DNA from 2 places in the Bacillus sp. DX3.1 genome. Region 2 is predicted to be linked to the other one. Evidence: riboswitches for the same ligand, from Rfam matches in the RefSeq annotation. Region 2 holds a riboswitch; the other holds the start of a gene.

Region 1 (8,352 bases), 780 kb from region 2:
AAATATACTCCTCTATATTTGACTTGTAAAGAACAAAATTACCTGAAAACAGAAAGAATTTTATCATTTAACCGCTTACATTCATTGTTATATGTATTTTATCTTCTGTTTCCTTGTCTTTCCTTTTGTTTTCATTGAAAATACTATTTTATGTAAATTTATTTTGAAAATACAAGAAGAAAATCGCACTATTTTATTTACAATATCAACCATCTTTTTACTTTATTAGCGATATATATATATCCATTTTGATTTTTCGACATATAAGCTGCTGCTATGGATAACAAAAGGTGACCTGCACTCGTTTTCTCTCTTTGTTTTCACTGTGTCTGGGCAGGAAAAGAATTTGACCGCTTCTATGCATGAACGGATTCTCTCTCCCACCTAAAAGGAAGGGTTTTATGTCGGTTTTTTAATTTGTATTTATACAAATTAAAAAGGAGCTCATAATCCAAATACCATTTTCATAGTACCCGGAATTCGCTCCTTTTATATTACAAATCTAATAATTATAAAAGTGGCACAAATTACGCCCTCGAAAACATACTCGCATTAGCTCTGCATGTTTCTTTTCATACTCGATAATATCATTCTCTAAATATAAACTTGCACCTTCTAGCGGCAGTACTACATATGGCTTTGGAAAGGCCATATCCTGCATTACTAATTCGTGCACTCTTTCTAGTGATATTGCCCATCGGTTTGCTATATCATGACATAACAACACTTTCATATTCATTTCCTCCGCCCTACTCAAAAAATAAAAATGAAATGTTATCACAATTCGTAAACACTACAAAATTAGCTCCAATTGTTTGATAGAGCCGAACCGGATACTGTTTATTTCTTGTGACAACCGTAATGGGTGCTTGGAAGGAAAAGCGAATACGTTCTGTAAAAAAGCTAACCGTTGGGAGTTCATCTCCTAGCAAAATTACTTTTTTAACTCCCTTACAAATACTTGTTAGCTTCTGTTCTTCATTACAACAATATGTTTTTTCAAATCCACATGCCCGCACTTCAGCGGCTACGTATTCAGTTACTGTAAAAATAATCATATCGCTTTGAAAAGGCGCTAATTCTCGTAAACTATTTACTTTGTTCTCTTCTCCTACACAAATGAGTGTCAATTCTTTTTCCCTATCCATGCACGTCATCCTCCTTAGTATAAAAGAATTTCGATATAATAATTTACGATTCTTTTACACTAATCGGATCGATGAAGCGATGTATCCATCGTTACACCATCCCCTCTCAATACGCTTACGAAGTTAGCTGTCGGATTCGGACTTTGAGAGTAGCCCTACTTTCATTATGAAAGACTCACCCCTAGTGACAATGCACAATTTGGTTCCTCCGTTCCATATACTGGACTCAGCGTTCTAGAAATTTGATTATGGATGATATACTACCCCTAATTTTGGAAAAAGTAAATAATAAAAAAGCCAGTTTTTTCAACTGGCTTCTCTTAAAAATATGAATGTTTATGCATGTATTTTTTGATGTTTATAAGCAAAATGATTCGTCGGACCATGACCACTTCCGATATTTAATTGCTGTTCAATCGCTATGCTAATAAATCTTTTAGCTTCTTGAACTGCCTCTTGGGTACGATATCCTTTTGCTAAGCCAGCCGTTACAGCGGATGCAAATGTGCAACCACTACCATGTGTTTGTTTTGAATCAATTCGTTCACTTCTGTACTCAATAAACTTCTCGCCATCAAATAATAAATCGATGACTTCATCGCCTTGATACGCCGCATGACCACCTTTCATGAGAACATACTTCGCTCCTAACTCATGCAACACTTTCGCAGCCTGTTTACTATCTTCAATATTATGAATCTCCATTCCAGTTAACACTTCCGCTTCTGGTACATTTGGAGTGACTACCGTTGCGATTGGCAATAAATGCTCTTTCAATGCTTGAACTGCTTCTTGTTGTAAGAGCGATGCCCCACCTTTCGCTATCATAACAGGATCTAGTACAATATTATTCCAATCAAATTTCTTAATATTTTCTGCAACAACACCAATAATCTCACTACTAAATAGCATGCCTAGTTTGACGGCATCCGGTGTTAAATCTGTACCAATCGAATGTAATTGCTCCTGAATGCCCTCAATTGCAACAGGGTACACACCCTGTACACCGAGCGTATTTTGTGCGGTAATCGCAGTAATGGCTGTCATTCCGTACACACCGAGTTCTTGGAACGTTTTTAAGTCAGCTTGAATGCCTGCGCCGCCACCGCTATCAGATCCAGCAATCGTTAATGCTTTATTCACTTTCATCTCACTCACCCTTTTTCTATCCAAAATAACGATGATAGATTGTTTTTGCTTCTATCATATCCTTCGTTCCATGCACGAGAACACGCCCGTCTTGGAATGCTACCAATCTCTTTCCATCAACAGAAAATGATAATAAGTATGGATTTACTGTTAAATCAGCCACACGATCTTGCAACATCCCTTTATATCGTTCAAAGTCAAGTTGCTCTTTATGTGGAGGACGAATTTGAACCGTATTTCTTCCACATAGAACAGCTGTTTTAGATGTATTTTCTTTACTTAAATATGGATAGATTGCCTCCTCGCCACATGATGGGCAATTCTGCTTTCGCAGCTTTTGAACATTCATGCATGAATATTCATTTTTCCATACATCAAACGATACAAGTCCGTCGCGAAGCGCTTCCTCATCCTCTACTAAAATTTTAAGTACTTCCGTCACTTGATGCGACACAACAAGTGATACAGCAGGTGAAATAACCCCTGCTGTATCACAAGTCACTCCGCCAAGCGGTATCGATTGTAGTAGGCAAGATAAGCACGGCGTCTTTCCTGGTAAAATCGTATAAGAAAGACCGTAGCTACCTACACATGCCCCGTAAATCCAAGGAATCGAATATTTTTGTGATATATCATTTACAATAAAACGCGTTTCAAAGTTATCAGTTGCATCAATCATGACATTTACATCCGTAATGAGCTGTTCTAACTCTTCTGCTGTTACATCTTGCACATATGCGTCTACAACCACATGGCTATTAATCGCTTGCAAGCGTCGTTTTGCAGCCACTACCTTTGGAAGATTACTTTCCACATCAGCTTCACAGTACAGCTGCTGACGTTGTAAATTGCTCCAATCAATATAGTCGCGATCAACAATCGTTACTTTACCAACACCAGCTCGAACAAGCATCTCGGCGTTTGCACTACCAAGTGCTCCTGCACCGATAATTAGCACATGTTTTTCTCCTATTTTTTGCTGGCCTCTTTCCCCAATAGGAGAAAATAGCTCTTGGCGAGAATATCGATTATTCAACTACGCTCATTCCTTCTAATGGACTACTTGCTGTTGCACAGCGTTTACGAGCAATACGTCCTGCTTCGAAACCTAAACGACCAGCATGAATACCTAGTTTCATTGCTTCTGCCATTTTGACAGGATCTTTCGCACCAGATACAGCTGTATTTAATAAAACACCATCTGCTCCTAATTCCATCGCAAATGCTGCGTCAGTTGGGCTACCGATCCCAGCATCAACAATAACAGGTACCGTTGCCTGTTCAATGATAAAGCTTAGGTTAAGTGGATTTACAATACCAAGTCCTGAACCGATTGGTGACGCACCTGGCATAATCGCATGAACGCCTAATTCTTGTAATTTACGCGCTAATACAACATCATCAGACGTATAAGGAAGAACAATAAATCCTTCTTCTAATAACATTTCAGATGCTTTTAACGTTTCAACAGGGTCCGGTAATAATGTTTGATCATCACCGATAACCTCTACTTTTACCATGTCACAAAGTCCAGATGCTTTTGCTAACTTTGCAATGCGCACTGCTTCTTCAGCATTTTTTGCTCCCGCTGTATTTGGAAGTAACGTATATTTTTTCACATCAATTTTTTCTAGTAAATTCGGTTGGTCCGCATCGAAGATATCCATGCGACGCACCGCAAATGTTAAAATTTCTGCCTCTGATACTTCAATTGCTTTTCGTTGCACATCAAAATCAGAAAATTTCCCTGTTCCTAATAAAAGTCTAGAATGAAAAGTAAATGGTCCAATGTTTAACATAATCAACCGCCTCCTACAAAAGTTACAATCTCAATTTGATCTCCATCAAAAACAGATGTATCTTGATGGTCTTCTTTTTGCAAAATATCTTGGTTACGTTCTACTACAACAATTTTTGTATCTAAGCTTAGATGTGTCAGCAATCCTGCTACTGTTTTTACATCACCTGGCACCTCTACTTGCTTGCCGTTAATTTTTAAGTTCAAGCTTCCATCCCCTTTCTATATAAATCCATTTTGATTTTTCAACATATAAGCCGCGGCTATGGATAACAAAAGGTGACCTGCACTCGTTTGCTCTCTTTGTTTTCACTTGGCATGGGGCAGGAAAAGGATCTGACCGCGGCTATGCATGAACGGATGCTCTCTCCCACCTAAAAAGAAGGGTTTTATGTCGGTTTTTTAATTTGTATTTATATAAATCGATTTAGAAAGCAATGAATCTAGCAAATGATTTCCTTGCTTTTCTTCTATTAGATCAGCCATATATTGACCAGAAACTGGACTTAATAAAATTCCGTTTCGGTAATGACCGGTACAAGCATATAGTCCTTTTATTTCTTCATGCGCCCCCATATACGGCACCTCGTGATTAGATTGCGGACGTAATCCAGCCCATGTACTTTCCCATTCTGCTTCTTTTAAGGCTGGTAGAATCGTATAAGCACGTTCTAATATCGATGTAATACTTTCTGGTTGTACAGATTTATTAAAGGTATGAGGCTTCATCGTTGCCCCGATGACATAACGCCCGCCGCGTTTCGGTGCGATATAAAACCGCTCTTGAAAAATAGGTGCTTGTAAAAGCGGCTTACGGCTATGCACGGCAACAACTTCACCTTTTACAGGATATGTACCCCAGTCTTTCTCAAAATAGTGAAGTAGCTTTGTACTCCAAGAGCCACCAGCAATCACGACTTTTTCACATAAAATCGTACCTTCATTTGTCACGATTCCCTTTACTTGATTCTTTTCAATTTGAATATCAAACACTTCTGTTTGTTCGTATAAATCTGCACCAGATATCGCGGCAGAGTGCGCAAACGCATTGGTAAGATCTGGTGCAATGACATGACCATCTTTTGGATGATACACCGCCCCAATAATAGAAGGAGATAGATAGGGCTCTTTGTCACGAAGCTGCTCCCCAGAAATAAAATGGGACGCTTCTCCTATTTGCTGCTGCCACTTCATGATGTGAAGCAACCTTGTCGCCTCATTTTCATTTTGAGCAATACGATAAATTCCTTTTCCCTCATACCCAATATCAATACCCGTTTTTTCACGTAAAGCTTCTGCAAGGTGTGGAAATATTGCACGGCTTTTTCTAGCAAGCTCAAATAATGGATCGTACTCATCCCACTCCGCTTGTACACCGAGTAAACCCGCAGCCGCCTTAGAAGCTTCAGATGCAATCCTTTGCTTTTCAACAATTGCTACTCGGTAACCTCTTTCCGCTAGAAAATGTGCAACTGAACTACCAATTACACCACCGCCAATAATGGCTACATCATATATCTTACTCATGATTTTCCGCCCACTTTCGTATTGTTTCCTTGTATAGCCTTGCTTGCTCATACGGTTCTCTATCACTTACAATTCCAGACATCACTGCAATGCCAGTCACACCAGCTTGAAGCACGTACGCTGTATTTTGAGGCGTTATACCTCCAATTGCTGTAATGGGTATCGTTAACCGTCTTGCCATATCTGAAATTTCTTCTAGCCCTCTTGCTGGAACACCTTTCTTACAACTTGTCGGAAATACGTGCCCATAAACAAGTGAATCTGCCCCATTTTTGAAGGCAATTATCGCTTCCTCTAGAGAATGTACAGAATATCCAACATGCAAATAAGAAAATTTTTCTTTCACAGACCCGACATTAGTACTTCGATAGCCTAATTGTACACGTGGGATATTTAACAAAATTGCAATATCAATTCGATCGTTAATCACAAGTTTAGAAGCTGGAAAGCCCCCTTTTAAGAGACCCTCCACACCTTCATATAATTCTTTCGTACTTTTTTCACGCTCACGAATATGCAAATAATCAATCTCACTCTCAATTTGCATCGCTACATTCGCTAACTCTTTGAATGCCATCTGACCATTTGAGATAACATGGAGCTCGTCTTTCATATTCATTCGCCTACTTTAAAATGTTTTCAAATAATTCGTTTGCAGGAACATTCTCTTTTGTCATGCCTTTTTCTTTCAGCCATTTATTTTGTTTTTCCCACGACTCTTTTGTATCTGATAAAAATGGCTCATCTTTCGTTTCCATTTTTTCTAACAAAATTTTCATACTTTCTTTTTCAACTTCTGGAACAAGTGGGAAGTTTTCTTTTTCTTGATGATCTAATAAAATATTGAGTGCTTCATCTGGATTTTTCTTCATAAAGTCAAATCCTTTTTTTGCACCGCGTAAAAATGCTTGCAACGCTTCCTTATCCTTTTTCAATGTTTTATCACCTGTTACAAAAACAAGTTCATGATAATTTGGCACGCCATAGTCAGCTGGGTTAAAGTACGCTGGCTCATGACCTTGATGACGCATAACTGGAACTTCATGGTTAATGTATGCTCCTGTTACAGCATCTACTTTTTTCGTAATTAATGCTGGTACTAAATCAAACCCAACATCTACTACTTTCACATTGTTTGGATTACCACCATCTTCTTTTATCATCGTTTTCAAATACGCCTCACTTAAAGGTGTTCCAGAATAACCAACTGTTTTCCCTTCTAAATCTTTTGGTGAAGTAATCCCTGCTGATTTTAAAGATACAACGTGGTTTAATGGTGAGCGTACAACCGTACCAATTGATTTCACTGGAATTTGTTCATTTGCTTTTGCAATGACAACATCTGGTTGATAGTATAAACCAACTGTTACTTTTCCCGCCGCCGCTAACGTTAATGGATCTGTTGGGTTAGAAGGAAATTTGATATTGACCTTCACTCCTTCTTCTTTAAAGTATCCTTTTTCAATTGCTGTATAGATAAAGCTATGAACCGCATTTGGATACCAATCGAGCATAACTGTTACTTCTTTTTCAGCTTCTTTCTTCTCTGATGATGAATTACTAGAACATCCTGCAATCATTGCAACTAATAATGTAAACACAAAGATGCGTTTGAATAATTTCATGAATGTTTCCTCCAACTAATAAATTTCTTTTCTAATATAGAAACAAGTAACACAAAGAAAATAGCAAGCAATGATAACAATACAATCGGTGCAAATACGCCTGCTCCGTCTAACTGCGTCATCATTCGTTTACTAAAGTATCCAAGACCAGCTTGTGCACCAAGCCACTCACCGATCGCGGCACCAATTACACTAAGTGGCACCGCGATTTTTAAAGCCGAGAAAAAGTATGGGAGTGCAGATGGCAACTTTAACTTTAAAAATATATCTTTTTTCGTGGCACCGTATGTAACTAACAGCTCTTCCCATTCCTTTTTCGTACTACGCAGACCATCGTACGTATTTACTGCAATCGGGAAAAACGTAATCAAAACGGTAACAATTACTTTGCTCCAAATCGAATAACCAAACCACAAAACAAATAATGGCGCTAGCGCTGTAATTGGAATTGTTTGTGAAGCAACTAAAAGCGGATAAAACGCTCTCTCCATCCATGTACTCGCACTCATTACCATCGCTAATCCAACGCCTAACACGATAGAAATAACAACGCCTATCAATACTACGTATAGCGTCGCTGGTAAATGAACAGTCAGTAATATGTCACGTAAAGCCCACATTTTAGCTAGAATTGCAGTTGGAGATGGCAATATGTACATCTCATCTACAATCCTAGCTCCCACTTCCCAGCTAACAAGTAAAATGCTGCTCACAATCAGTGCAGGTAAAAATTCTGTAACACGTTTCATACGAACACCTGCCTTTGCAACATGCCAAGCAGCTCATCTTTTAAAGCTAATATTTCCGGCTTATACAAATCTTTTCTTGAACGATCAGCTCCAAGTGGAACAACACGCTCTGTCAAAGTTGTGATAGGTTGCTCCGTCACAACAAAAATTCGATTGGAAAGGTAAAGTGCTTCTTCCACATCATGCGTAATAAATAGAATTGTTTTTTGCCAATGTTTCCATTGTTCAAACAGCCATTCTTGCAATGTGGCCTTCGTTAATGCATCCAGTGCACTAAACGGCTCATCTAATAATAAAATTTCTCCGCCAGTTAATAGCGTTCTGATAAATGAAACACGCTGCCGCATACCACCTGA
Region 2 (11,000 bases):
TCAATTGGCCTTATCAGGAATCACTTGGGTAGTAAGTATTATTTTCCTCTCAAAAGGAATGTTGGAGTTTATTAAACAAAACGTTCGTAATAAAAACAGCACCTAACCTTATCTAATTAAAATAAGGTTAGGTGCTGTTTTAGTTACCATAACTTCACTTAGCGGTAGTTAATGTATAATAATGCACCTGTTAGCACAAGAAAAGGTAGCTCTACATGAGTAAAGCTACCTTTTCTTGTTTTGGAATCTTTATTTTTTTAAATGATAAGGTACAGTCGTGATAACTACATTTCTCCGATAAAGCAAGAATGCGCGAATTAGTAAGCTAGACTGGTTATGAAGAATATTGTGCCAGCCTTTCTTAGGAATAAATTGCGGTATTACCACAGTAACCCGATAATTTGCTTCAGTTGCTTTGTATTGAACTGTATCAATAAATTTGGTCAGTGGCTGAATAATACTTCTGTAATGAGAGTGCAGTGTCACCAGTCTAACCTCGGGCTGCCATTTATTCCATTTTGCTTCAAACCTTTTTTCATCTTCCCTTTCAAAAGAAACGTAAACAGCAATGATCTGATCTGGTGAAAGAGATTTAGCGTAATTTAATGAGCTCTCTACTACATGAGTCATACCAGCCACAGGTACAATGATTACATTCCCTTCAATTGGCACAATAGGCTCACATGTTGTAAGACTTAATTGGTCACCTACTGCTTCATAATGCTTTCTAATTCTATGAAAGACAAAAATGATGATAGGTAAAAAAATCAAGACTGGCCAAACCTGTGCAAATTTGGTTAAAAAGAACATACTCATGACTATAAAACTAATAATGGCACCAGTTAAATTAATAGTTAATTTTAAAATCCATCCTTTAGGCTTTTCGCGAATCCATTTAACCACCATCCCAGACTGGGACAACGTAAATGGAATAAACACTCCTACTGCATAAAGTGGAATAAGATGCTCTGTTTGCCCTTGAAAAGCAATAATTAAGATAATTGAAGCAATTCCAAGTATGATAATTCCATTGGAGTATCCCAATCGGTCTCCCCTAACTGTAAACATTCTTGGTATAAACTTATCTTTTGCAAGATTGACTGCCAGTAAAGGGAAAGCAGAATATCCAGTGTTAGCAGCAAGGATTAATATCAATGCTGTCGTTCCTTGAATAAAGAAATACATGAAGTTCCGTCCAAATGTTTCTTCAGCAATTTGCGAGACAACTGTTACCTCTTTACTAGGAGTAATACCATAATAATAGGCTAAATATACGATTCCTGAAAATAACAATGCAAGTAAGAAACCCATCGCAAGTAACGTTTTAGCAGCATTATTAGGGGCGGGATCTTTAAAGTTTGGAATTGCATTGGAAATTGCTTCAACTCCTGTCAAAGCAGAACTGCCTGATGCAAATGCTCTTAAGAGTAAAAACAAACTGATTCCTGCTACGGGTGTACCAATTGGTGTATGTAAATTAGGCGAAACCTCACCCGTTACAATGTTGTATATACCTACACCGATTAATATGAATAACGCTAAAACAAATAAATAAACCGGATAGGCTAAAACAGAAGCTGACTCCGTTACACCTCTTAAGTTCAAGATTGTAATAAATACCACAAATATGATGGCAATGACCACAGTATGAGAATGTAAGTTAGGAAAAGCAGATGTAATGGCATCTGTACCCGCAGATACACTTACTGCCACAGTTAAAATGTAGTCTACTAACAAAGAGCCTCCAGCTATTAACCCAGGATTTATACCTAGATTTTCCTTTGATACCACATACGCTCCTCCGCCGTGAGGATAAGCATAGATAATTTGTCTATAAGACAAAATTAGAGCCGTTAACAGAATTAATACGCCAATTGCGATAGGAATTGAATACCAAAATGCTAACGCGCCAACTGTAGCTAGAGCAATCAATATTTGCTCTGGACCATATGCAACTGATGATAAAGCGTCAGAAGAAAGAATAGCTAACGCTTTCGTTTTGTTAAGTTTTTGCTCTCCTAATTCGGTTGACTTTAACGGTCGACCAATTAAAAATCTCTTTATGGATGAAACCACTGATGTTCACTCTCCAATAATTTTATACGTTTATTTCTCTGTTAGTGAAATAAACACTCCGGTTAAAAACTTATTTTCCCGAAAATTAAAAAATGTCTACAAGTCATAACAAATAGACTTGTAGACATCAATTTTTTTGTCGCACAAGCTCCACCTTCCTTCTCATATAACGCTTACGAGGTTAGCTGTCGGATTCGGGCCTTTGAGTAGCCCTACCTTGCAAGGATTCACCCCTTGGATTATGTATCAATCCACAAAAACGGTTCCCCCGTACCATAAGGTTTCAGCGATTTAGAAATTTGAAACTGTCGTTTATGATACTCCGTTATTTTAAAAAAGTAAATAAAAATTTTCATACAATAGATTACATCTTTAGAAATAGAAACATAAGGAACAAAATGATGTACCGACAAAGAGCAAGATAAAGATACATACATACATACATACATTCATTCATCACTGCATAACAATATGCTTCTCGTTACAAAAATCAGAATTTTTAGTTTCCCTTTGATACTTTACGTGATATATTACATATTGTATTCAATATCTCAAATGAATTTAACTTTCTCATTGAAAGGAGAATGAGTCCATAATGGATAAAGGAAGATTGAAAGGTATTATAATGGTTATTACGGGTGCCAGTTTATGGGGACTATCCGGAACTGCAGCACAACAACTGTTTCAACAAGAAAATGTTTCAACTGAATGGTTAGTTACAGTTCGATTATTAATATCAGGCAGTATTTTGCTCTTATTCTCATCATTTGGAAGTAAAAAATCAGAGGTGTTCGGTATTTGGAAACAAAAATCTGACGCCAATAAAATGATTCTGTTTGGATTATTAGGAATGCTTGGTGTACAATACACCTATTTTGCTTCCATTGATGCAGGAAATGCCGCGGTTGCAACATTATTACAATATTTAGCCCCTATATTTATTACAATTTTTCTTATTTTCAAATGGAATATTCGTCCTACTAAAATTGATTCCATTTCAATCGCACTCTCTTTAGTCGGAACCTTTTTCTTGCTAACAAATGGATCCATTCATAATCTAGCGGTTTCTACACCTGCTGTTATTTGGGGAATTCTATCTGGTTTATCTTTAGCATTCTATACACTCTATTCAAAAGAATTATTAGAAAAGTGGTCTTCGTCTATTATTGTCGGATGGGGAATGATTATAGGAGGAGCCGGAGTCACACTCTTAAACTTTCTTTCTACAAACCAGTTCATATTATTTGCAGACGTAAAACATCTAGAGCTAAACACTCTATTATTAATTGCATTTGTCGTGATTTTTGGAACACTTATTGCTTTCTATCTATATTTAGATAGCATACGGTATCTTACTCCGAAAGAGACTACTCTATTCGGTTGTACAGAACCACTTGCAGCTATCATTTCTTCCGTACTTATCTTGCATGTTCCATTTCAATTCATCCAATTATTTGGAGCGCTATGTGTAATCGTAATGGTTCTTTTACTCAGCCAAAAACCTGATGAAACAGAACGAAAACTAAGGTTAGTTGATACGAAAGAACAAAACATACAGTAATGTTTTTGTTCTCTCTCACCAAACTTCTTATATAAATCCAAATTAAAAAGCCGACATAAACCCCTTCTTTTTAGGTGGGAGAGAGCATCCGACCATGCATAGAAGCGGTCAGATCCTTTTCCTGCCCAGACATAGTGAAAACAAAGAGAGAAAACGAGTGCAGGTCACCTTTTGTTATCCATAACCGCGGCTATATGTCGAAAAATCAAAATGGATTTATATAAATGGCTCAACAAGGATTTATTTTTATATAGATTTAGAAATAACAAATGAAAGGAAGTGTTTTGTCATGCCTATTCCTCAAAATTTTACGAAACAAGAAAGGTTTTCTGCTAAATCTCTCGTTCTTAACCAATTACAAGATTGGATTATTGAAGGTGTCTTAAAACCTGATGAAAAAATTAATGACAGTGAGCTTGCGGAGGCTTTAGGAGTAAGTCGGACACCGGTAAGAGAGGCACTTCAAGTGTTAGAACTCTCGGGTCTTGTCGAGATGGTTCGAGGACAAAAAACAAAAATTTCACCTATAAAATTAGAAGATATATCGGTCATTTACGAAACAATTGCTGGTCTTCACACCATTGTAGGAAAACAAGCCATTCATCATATAAAAGAAAACGATATACAACAACTTACGCTCATAAACAACGAATTTAAACATGCCATTGATGAGAAGGACTCAAAACGTGCAATGAACTTAGACTTACAATTTCATAATATAATCGTATCAATCGCCAATAATACATACATTGAGCCCTTCTTAGCAAACATACAACTTCATGTATTGCGTCTTGAATATCTTTTCTTCCAAAATTTCGTTCCTGCCATCCAATCTATTGAGGAACATAACGCAATCATTCAAGCATTAATAAATCGTGACTCCGTACAAATGGAAAAAATAATGTCTCAAAACTGGTTGCGACCAATGGAAGAGATTCAAAAAATCATTTCTAATACGTAGTTTATTTTTTATCGTTCACATGAAAATCCCCTTAAGTTCGATACACTTAAGGGGATTTATGTTCAGCGCTCTATATGACTATGCATGAACCTCTGCATATTTCTCAATGTCTTTATACTCTTGTTCTAGTTCGTCTAAGGAAAGCTCGTATAATTGTCGATCGAGAATCTTAAACACACCTGCCCCAATTAACTGATCAATTAAATGCCTCTTACGATTTTCAACAGCAAAACGGAGTTGATTACTCATCTTTTTAAAAACTCCTTTCCACAATCATTGAAAATGATAATCTTTATCAATTACCACTTTGATTATAAAAGATGATAATTTAGAATTAAAGTAATTTCATGAAATATTTACCTTACAAACCGTTTGTGGCCACATTATATATATATATGTTCCGCAAAAGATGTCATGACACTTTTTAGTATCTTTTTTCTTCGAGTTTAAAAGCAAGTAAACTAAGGGCAAGTGACACTACATCACTTAACATATGCCCTGCATCCGATAACAGTGCTAAACTATTTGTTACAACTCTGCCAATGACTTCCGCAATCATAAAACTCATTGTTAATATGAAGGCAAGCATCAATGCTTTTTTATTTTGTAAATGAACCTGATTATGTGAATGTCCTGTATGAATGCTCCTTCAACAGAATTGTTTCTTTTCTATTATGTGTAAAAGGCTTCCATTTCATCATGCTCCATAGGTTCGATATGCGTTTTAAAAACCCGCATATCCAAGTCTTATTCTTTCATACGTTTCTTTTGCATCTTAGTTGCAACTTCACTAGACAACACTTCATTCTCTTCATGCAATTTTTTTATGATATTATCGTAATCAATCTTGTTTCTATTTTGACTTAACTTATATTGTGCTTCTATTTCATTCACTTTAATTTCGATCCCAACAATCCCCTTCATCTGTTGTTCTATAAAGGAAGGAGATAATGTGTCCATAAGTACGGAATTCTCTCTACCTGTTTCATACTTTTCTAGCATGAGAGTGAGCGATTGCCTCATCGCGTCTTCACTAACCCTACTTCCAGTTCCATATATGTGAACAGTCATATAGTTCCAAGTCGGAACATTTTCATGATCATACCAAGAAGATGAAATATACGCATGTGGTCCTTGAAACATCACCAATAATTGTGCATTTTCCTCTATATTTTTCCACTGCGGATTGGGACGTGCAAGATGCCCACATAAATATAAATCATCGCCTCTTTCTTCCACTACAAATGGTAAATGAGTGGCAATCGGCTTCCCCTCTTGATAAGAAACCATCGTAGCAAATGAATGTTTTTTTATAAACTCTATCACTTCATGTTTATCTTCTACTCTGAAATACTTTGGAATATACACCTTTAACCTCTCCCCTCTTTCACCTCGTACTCTTTTCGTTATATGTACCGACAGTTCCTTTTTTTTCAATAAAAAACATGACTACTGCACCAAGCGCTGACCTAGCTCATCACCATGTACCGTATGAATCTTATATTTATAAAAAAACAAAGAATGAACCTTTTCAAGCGGTTCATCACGGATTACCATCTCCAATCAGAACTGTAATTTCCATGCTAGCAACCAATCTTACAGAACCTCATACGTTTTATGCTTTGAATAATAACGGTGTATTTCAATCAACAGATGCAGGACAAACATGGGAACGGTTCAACATTCCATGGAAGGAGGAATATAAAACGCAGCATCCTCATGCTTTATTAATTACTACTTCTTAACAAAAACAAAAGGACTGCCAATTTATTAAGACAGTCCTTTCTTCTTTTATTTCTTCAAATCAATAACAATATCATCTAACACAATATCTTTATCTTTCCCTTCTTTTTTAGGCACTTCAATTTTCTTCTCTTTTCCTCCACTCATTTCTACTCCACCATGGTTTTCAGGAGTATAAATTCGCAAGTTAACATGAGGAGTGACAATAAGTTTCGTTGCATTTTCATTAAGTTTTTGGAATGTTGCACTCCAGCTACTTTTATATGGCTCTGCATCTGTACTTGTTCCTCCATTCCCTTCACCTGCATATTGATTGCCTAAATCATCTTTAATTTCTAACTCAACATCCGCTTCATCCCATTTACTTAGTAGTTCCTTAGAATCCTCTTGATTGTAAAAAATGATAAATGACATAGGTGTCACTTCCATTTTCTCCATACTTACTTTTACCCCTTCTTTTTCCGAACTTCCATGAATCATTTTCTCTTCGCTATCCATTGCTTTTAGAGTAAGAGCAAAATTCCAATTCCCTTTCACTTCTTTCTTTTTCTCTGGTACTTCTATGCTCCCTATATTCCATCTTACTTTTATAGAGTCTTTTCTGTTACTGTTATGGTGGGTCGCTGTTACCATACCTACATATTTTTTATCCGCGACTTTAGAAATTTGAGAGCTTCCGCCCATTCCCTCGGATTCCATATCTAAGTTACCAAATATAAATGGTTTATCCCCTAGATCTTGCTCACTTTCTATAGAATATGTTACTGATACGGTTCTTCCGTCAAAAATGGCATCATTGATTGTTACTTTAATTCCATTACTTTCCTTTGTCATGTTTAATTCCGTAGAAAATTCTTTATAATTCTCATAAAGACCTGTTCTATCATTATCTAAAAATCGAAAAATATCACCTATTATAGGAAGACTCCCGGCATAAGTAGGAAACCCCAGCCCCAGTGTTGCAGCTGATACCCCCACTAGAATGGATGCAGTAGCAATCCTCTTTTTCCAGCTCTTTGTTTTTTTCTTTTTATGTATAGCTTGCTTCAAATTACGTTTCACTTTTGCCTTTTCAAATTCAGAAGCTTCCATTTCCTCAAATTCTTTTTCATCTATTTCAATCTCATTTAATAGTTCATAAATGTCTTTCATACTACACTACCTCCTAAACTAAGATTCGTAGCACTTTTTTGTAGTTTCTTTTTCCCACGATAAACTCGATTATCTATCGCAGCCCGAGTTAAACCAAGTTTTTCTCCTATCTCCTCAGTTTTTAAACCTAGAAGAAACTTCATGATAAAAATCTTTTGATCCACAGGCTCTAATTGATTAATTAGTTTTATAAGTTCATCTCTATCTTCCATTACAATCAATTCATCTTCTGCCGATTTTCCTGTATTTAAATCCAATTCATCTGAAGTAATCTCGACTTCTTTATTTGCTTTTCTGTAGTAATCAATCGCTTTAAACTTAGCAATCGCTGCAATCCATTTTTTAAAATCAGCTGAATCGCCATGAAACTTATTTGCATTGTTCCAGATTAAAAGAAAAATATCATTAATACATTCTTCTATGACACCATCGTTTTGAAGTGGCATGAGAACTTTATGAGTAATTCCTTTCATTAATGGCAAGTATTTATCCACAATAAACTCCAATGCGTCTTCTTCCTGCCGCTTTAATCGTTTAATAAAATTTTTATCATTTGACTTCATATATCCATTCCCCTTAATTTTTGTAAAAGCTTTTACACCTTATATAACGTATAGAAAAAGATTTTCTCTCACATTTACAATAAAGTGAAACTTTAATTAGTGAGAGATTTCTTTCTTCCACTGATCATTAGTTCTCACGAATCGGGCTTTTACGTACAATTTATCCCTTACCTAATTTCCTTCTTGCAAAATTTTAAGGTTGAGTTATTACTACACCCGAATAGCTAGATAAAACATTTTAATTGATATCAACCAATCAAATATTTATGGAGCGTACCTTTTCATATAAAAAACATCGACCACTTTGAAAAAGAAATTTTACGAAGAGTACTATAAAATGTCTTACTATATAAATACAAATTAAAAAAAACGACATAAAACCCTTCTTTTTAGGTGTGAGAGAGCATCCGGTCATGCATAGAAGCGGTCAGATCCTTTTCCTGCCCCATGCCAAGTGAAAACAAAGAGAGAAAACGAGTGCAGGTCACCTGTTGTTATCCATAGCCGCGGCTTATATGTCGAAAAATCAAAATGGATTTATATAGATGATAGATGAAATCGTATCATATTCATATTCTTTGAAATAAAGCGAGCTTGGAACATATATGTCCCAAGCTCGTTGTTTACATCATTTTAATGTGCACATTCCCTGTTTTCTGTATCAATCGACCAGCCAATAATTGTTGCACAATCCCTTCCTTGCCATTCCTGTACATGCTTCAGTACACGCTCTATTTGAAGTTGATTTTCCTCATGTAATGCTTCATATAAAAATTGATCATCATCAAATGTTCGCCGTCCACACTCTACTACACCATCAGTAACCATTACGATATGATTCATGCCATTTAGTAGTTCACGAACACCTGAAGTAAAGCATGATGTATTTGCTGAAAAAGCATTTTCTCTTCCAATGCATTCATAAAATTTACGTTGATTTAATCTACCTTTTCCATTCTGCAATTGTTCAGGTTGAAACAAATAGGCAAAGCATTCTCCGACTGATAGCCAATATAAAAATTCACCTTTCCGTAAGCAAATGAGACAAGCTGTTTCACTTTTTCCCTGTTCACATTTCTCAATAAATGCCTCATCTGTAAACAATGCTAATAAATACATATGTGTATGATGAAATGCAAGATTGACCGGATACGCAAATAGTTCTTGTAACTTCTCTTTTCTTTCACAAATTTCTTCTATGATAAAATGGATATTTTTTGCTTTATGATGAGCATCAAAAATCATAACAAATTCAAAGTCTAACTGTGGATCACACCAAGCGAGTACCGCATCTTCTCTTTTCTCTGTGTCTGCACCAACGTCTTGATTTCCACCATATAACCCGATTGAAAGAGGACCACATTTTTCAACATGTATTTCGTCTAGATATGTCTTTTCATGACCAATCCATTTAAATGTATTCATTCATATCATCCTCTCTCTTACTCATTGCATGCCCTTACGCTAAGAGTACCGCATCTTTCAAGAAAAATAAACTTTTTCACGAATTTTTACGCAATAAAGAAGGAAACTAATTCTTACATAACGAATATATCGTATTATAAGATATAAAAAAACCAGAAGGAGAACAACACATATGGAAAGCATCAATCATAATTGGAAAACAATTTATTATCACTTACGGTATGAATACGAAGACAGTCTTTCTCACCAAGCAGTTCGGATTTTGCAAATCATTTCACGAAAAAAAGCTGCTACAATTGGAAACGTTGCATCAGAATTAAACCTATCCCACAATACTGCATCCGAGCATATAAAACGTCTTATTCAAAAAGGATTCATTCTAAAAGAACGAAATAAACAAGACGAACGTGTCGTCAATGTTACGTTAACAGTAGCAGGCAGGAACACTTTAGCAAAACATACCTTATTAGATGAGGAGAAATTGACCATACTACAATCTCGTCTATCAAAAGAAGAAAAACACTTAATTGAAACTGCCTTTTCGTTATTAGCAAAGGAGGCAAAACATGTCTTTTCTCGTTAAGGTGCTCGCCTCCGCTTTAATTATTGGTGGCGTAACAGAACTTGCCAAACATTACAGTACAATTGGCGGTTTTATTGCCGCTCTTCCGCTCATAAGTTTGCTTAGTTTATTTTGGATTTCTGTTGAAGGTGGAAGCAAACAAGACTTAAGTCAATTCGCTCTAGGGGTTCTATATGGATTCCCGGCATCCGCACTGCTGTTATTAATTGTATATTTTGGGTTACGCAATGCCTTTTCTCTTAGTACTTCTGTATTATTTGGCATAGGGGTTTGGTGTATTTTATTAGCTTGTCAAAAAATGTTCCAAGCTTAAGGGGAGATTATAGTGAATATATTTGTAGAGTTTTTCGGAAAGAAGGTTGAAGTGTGTATGAAAGGTGAAGGGCCTCAAACGATTGTCATTCAAACTGGAATGGGATGTTCGTTTTACGATTGGATGCCAATAGCAAATGAGCTTTCTTCCAATTACAAAGTCCTTCTCCTTATCTATAAAAAAGGAAAGCAGTCTTCACTGCTTTCCTTTTTCTCTATTCGTAGTCTTCCTCTATATCATCCACATCGTAATACGTATTTCCGTTATTCACATAAATTGGACCATTCGCAACATCAACGCGAAGTACCCATGCCCACGGTACAGCTAATCGTTCATGTAATGCTCGCCAAAATACCATCGATTTTCTTTCATACTGCTCAAATTCCTGAAGTATATCTTTGTAGGAGGCACCGTCTAACTGAATATTTGCTTCCAGCAAACGAGAATAGGCATAGTGCTGTAATTCTAGCTCAGCTGCAACTTCCATTTCTTCTGGCGTTGCCATACCAATAATTGTTCCATCTGGTGGTACGATTTCATATACATTGTTCACTTCAACAACTTCTCCCGGAAGAGATGACAACCTTTTCTCTTTCTCGAACATATAAACAGCCTCCTTTATA

Evidence for each region. Region 2 has a riboswitch for cyclic di-AMP ahead of kimA (potassium transporter KimA). Riboswitches for the same ligand answer to the same signal wherever they lie in the genome.
Region 1: another riboswitch for cyclic di-AMP. It lies ahead of QRE67_RS04145 (hypothetical protein); the one in region 2 lies ahead of kimA (potassium transporter KimA).

What each region holds. Positions count from the first base shown of each region.
Region 1 is NZ_CP128153.1:844,438-852,789, reverse strand. It holds gene QRE67_RS04150 (hypothetical protein) at 503-733, opposite strand; gene QRE67_RS04145 (hypothetical protein) at 750-1,148, opposite strand; cyclic di-AMP (ydaO/yuaA leader) riboswitch at 1,245-1,390, opposite strand; gene thiD (bifunctional hydroxymethylpyrimidine kinase/phosphomethylpyrimidine kinase) at 1,485-2,297, opposite strand; gene QRE67_RS04135 (thiazole biosynthesis adenylyltransferase ThiF) at 2,314-3,333, opposite strand; gene QRE67_RS04130 (thiazole synthase) at 3,326-4,096, opposite strand; gene thiS (sulfur carrier protein ThiS) at 4,099-4,302, opposite strand; gene thiO (glycine oxidase ThiO) at 4,498-5,622, opposite strand; gene tenI (thiazole tautomerase TenI) at 5,615-6,235, opposite strand; gene QRE67_RS04110 (ABC transporter substrate-binding protein) at 6,246-7,247, opposite strand; gene QRE67_RS04105 (ABC transporter permease) at 7,244-7,996, opposite strand; gene QRE67_RS04100 (ABC transporter ATP-binding protein) at 7,993-8,352, opposite strand, start outside.
Region 2 is NZ_CP128153.1:1,620,425-1,631,424, reverse strand. It holds gene kimA (potassium transporter KimA) at 250-2,076, opposite strand; cyclic di-AMP (ydaO/yuaA leader) riboswitch at 2,231-2,375, opposite strand; gene QRE67_RS08195 (DMT family transporter) at 2,672-3,637, shown strand; gene QRE67_RS08190 (GntR family transcriptional regulator) at 3,927-4,598, shown strand; gene QRE67_RS08185 (Fur-regulated basic protein FbpA) at 4,677-4,847, opposite strand; partial or broken gene QRE67_RS08180 (cation efflux transmembrane domain-containing protein) at 5,032-5,187, opposite strand; gene QRE67_RS08175 (FMN-binding negative transcriptional regulator) at 5,346-5,966, opposite strand; partial or broken gene QRE67_RS08170 (glycosyl hydrolase) at 6,050-6,343, shown strand; gene QRE67_RS08165 (DUF4179 domain-containing protein) at 6,390-7,493, opposite strand; gene QRE67_RS08160 (sigma-70 family RNA polymerase sigma factor) at 7,490-8,056, opposite strand; gene QRE67_RS08155 (PP2C family serine/threonine-protein phosphatase) at 8,690-9,481, opposite strand; gene QRE67_RS08150 (MarR family winged helix-turn-helix transcriptional regulator) at 9,654-10,064, shown strand; gene QRE67_RS08145 (DUF3147 family protein) at 10,048-10,377, shown strand; gene QRE67_RS08140 (hypothetical protein) at 10,592-11,000, opposite strand, start outside.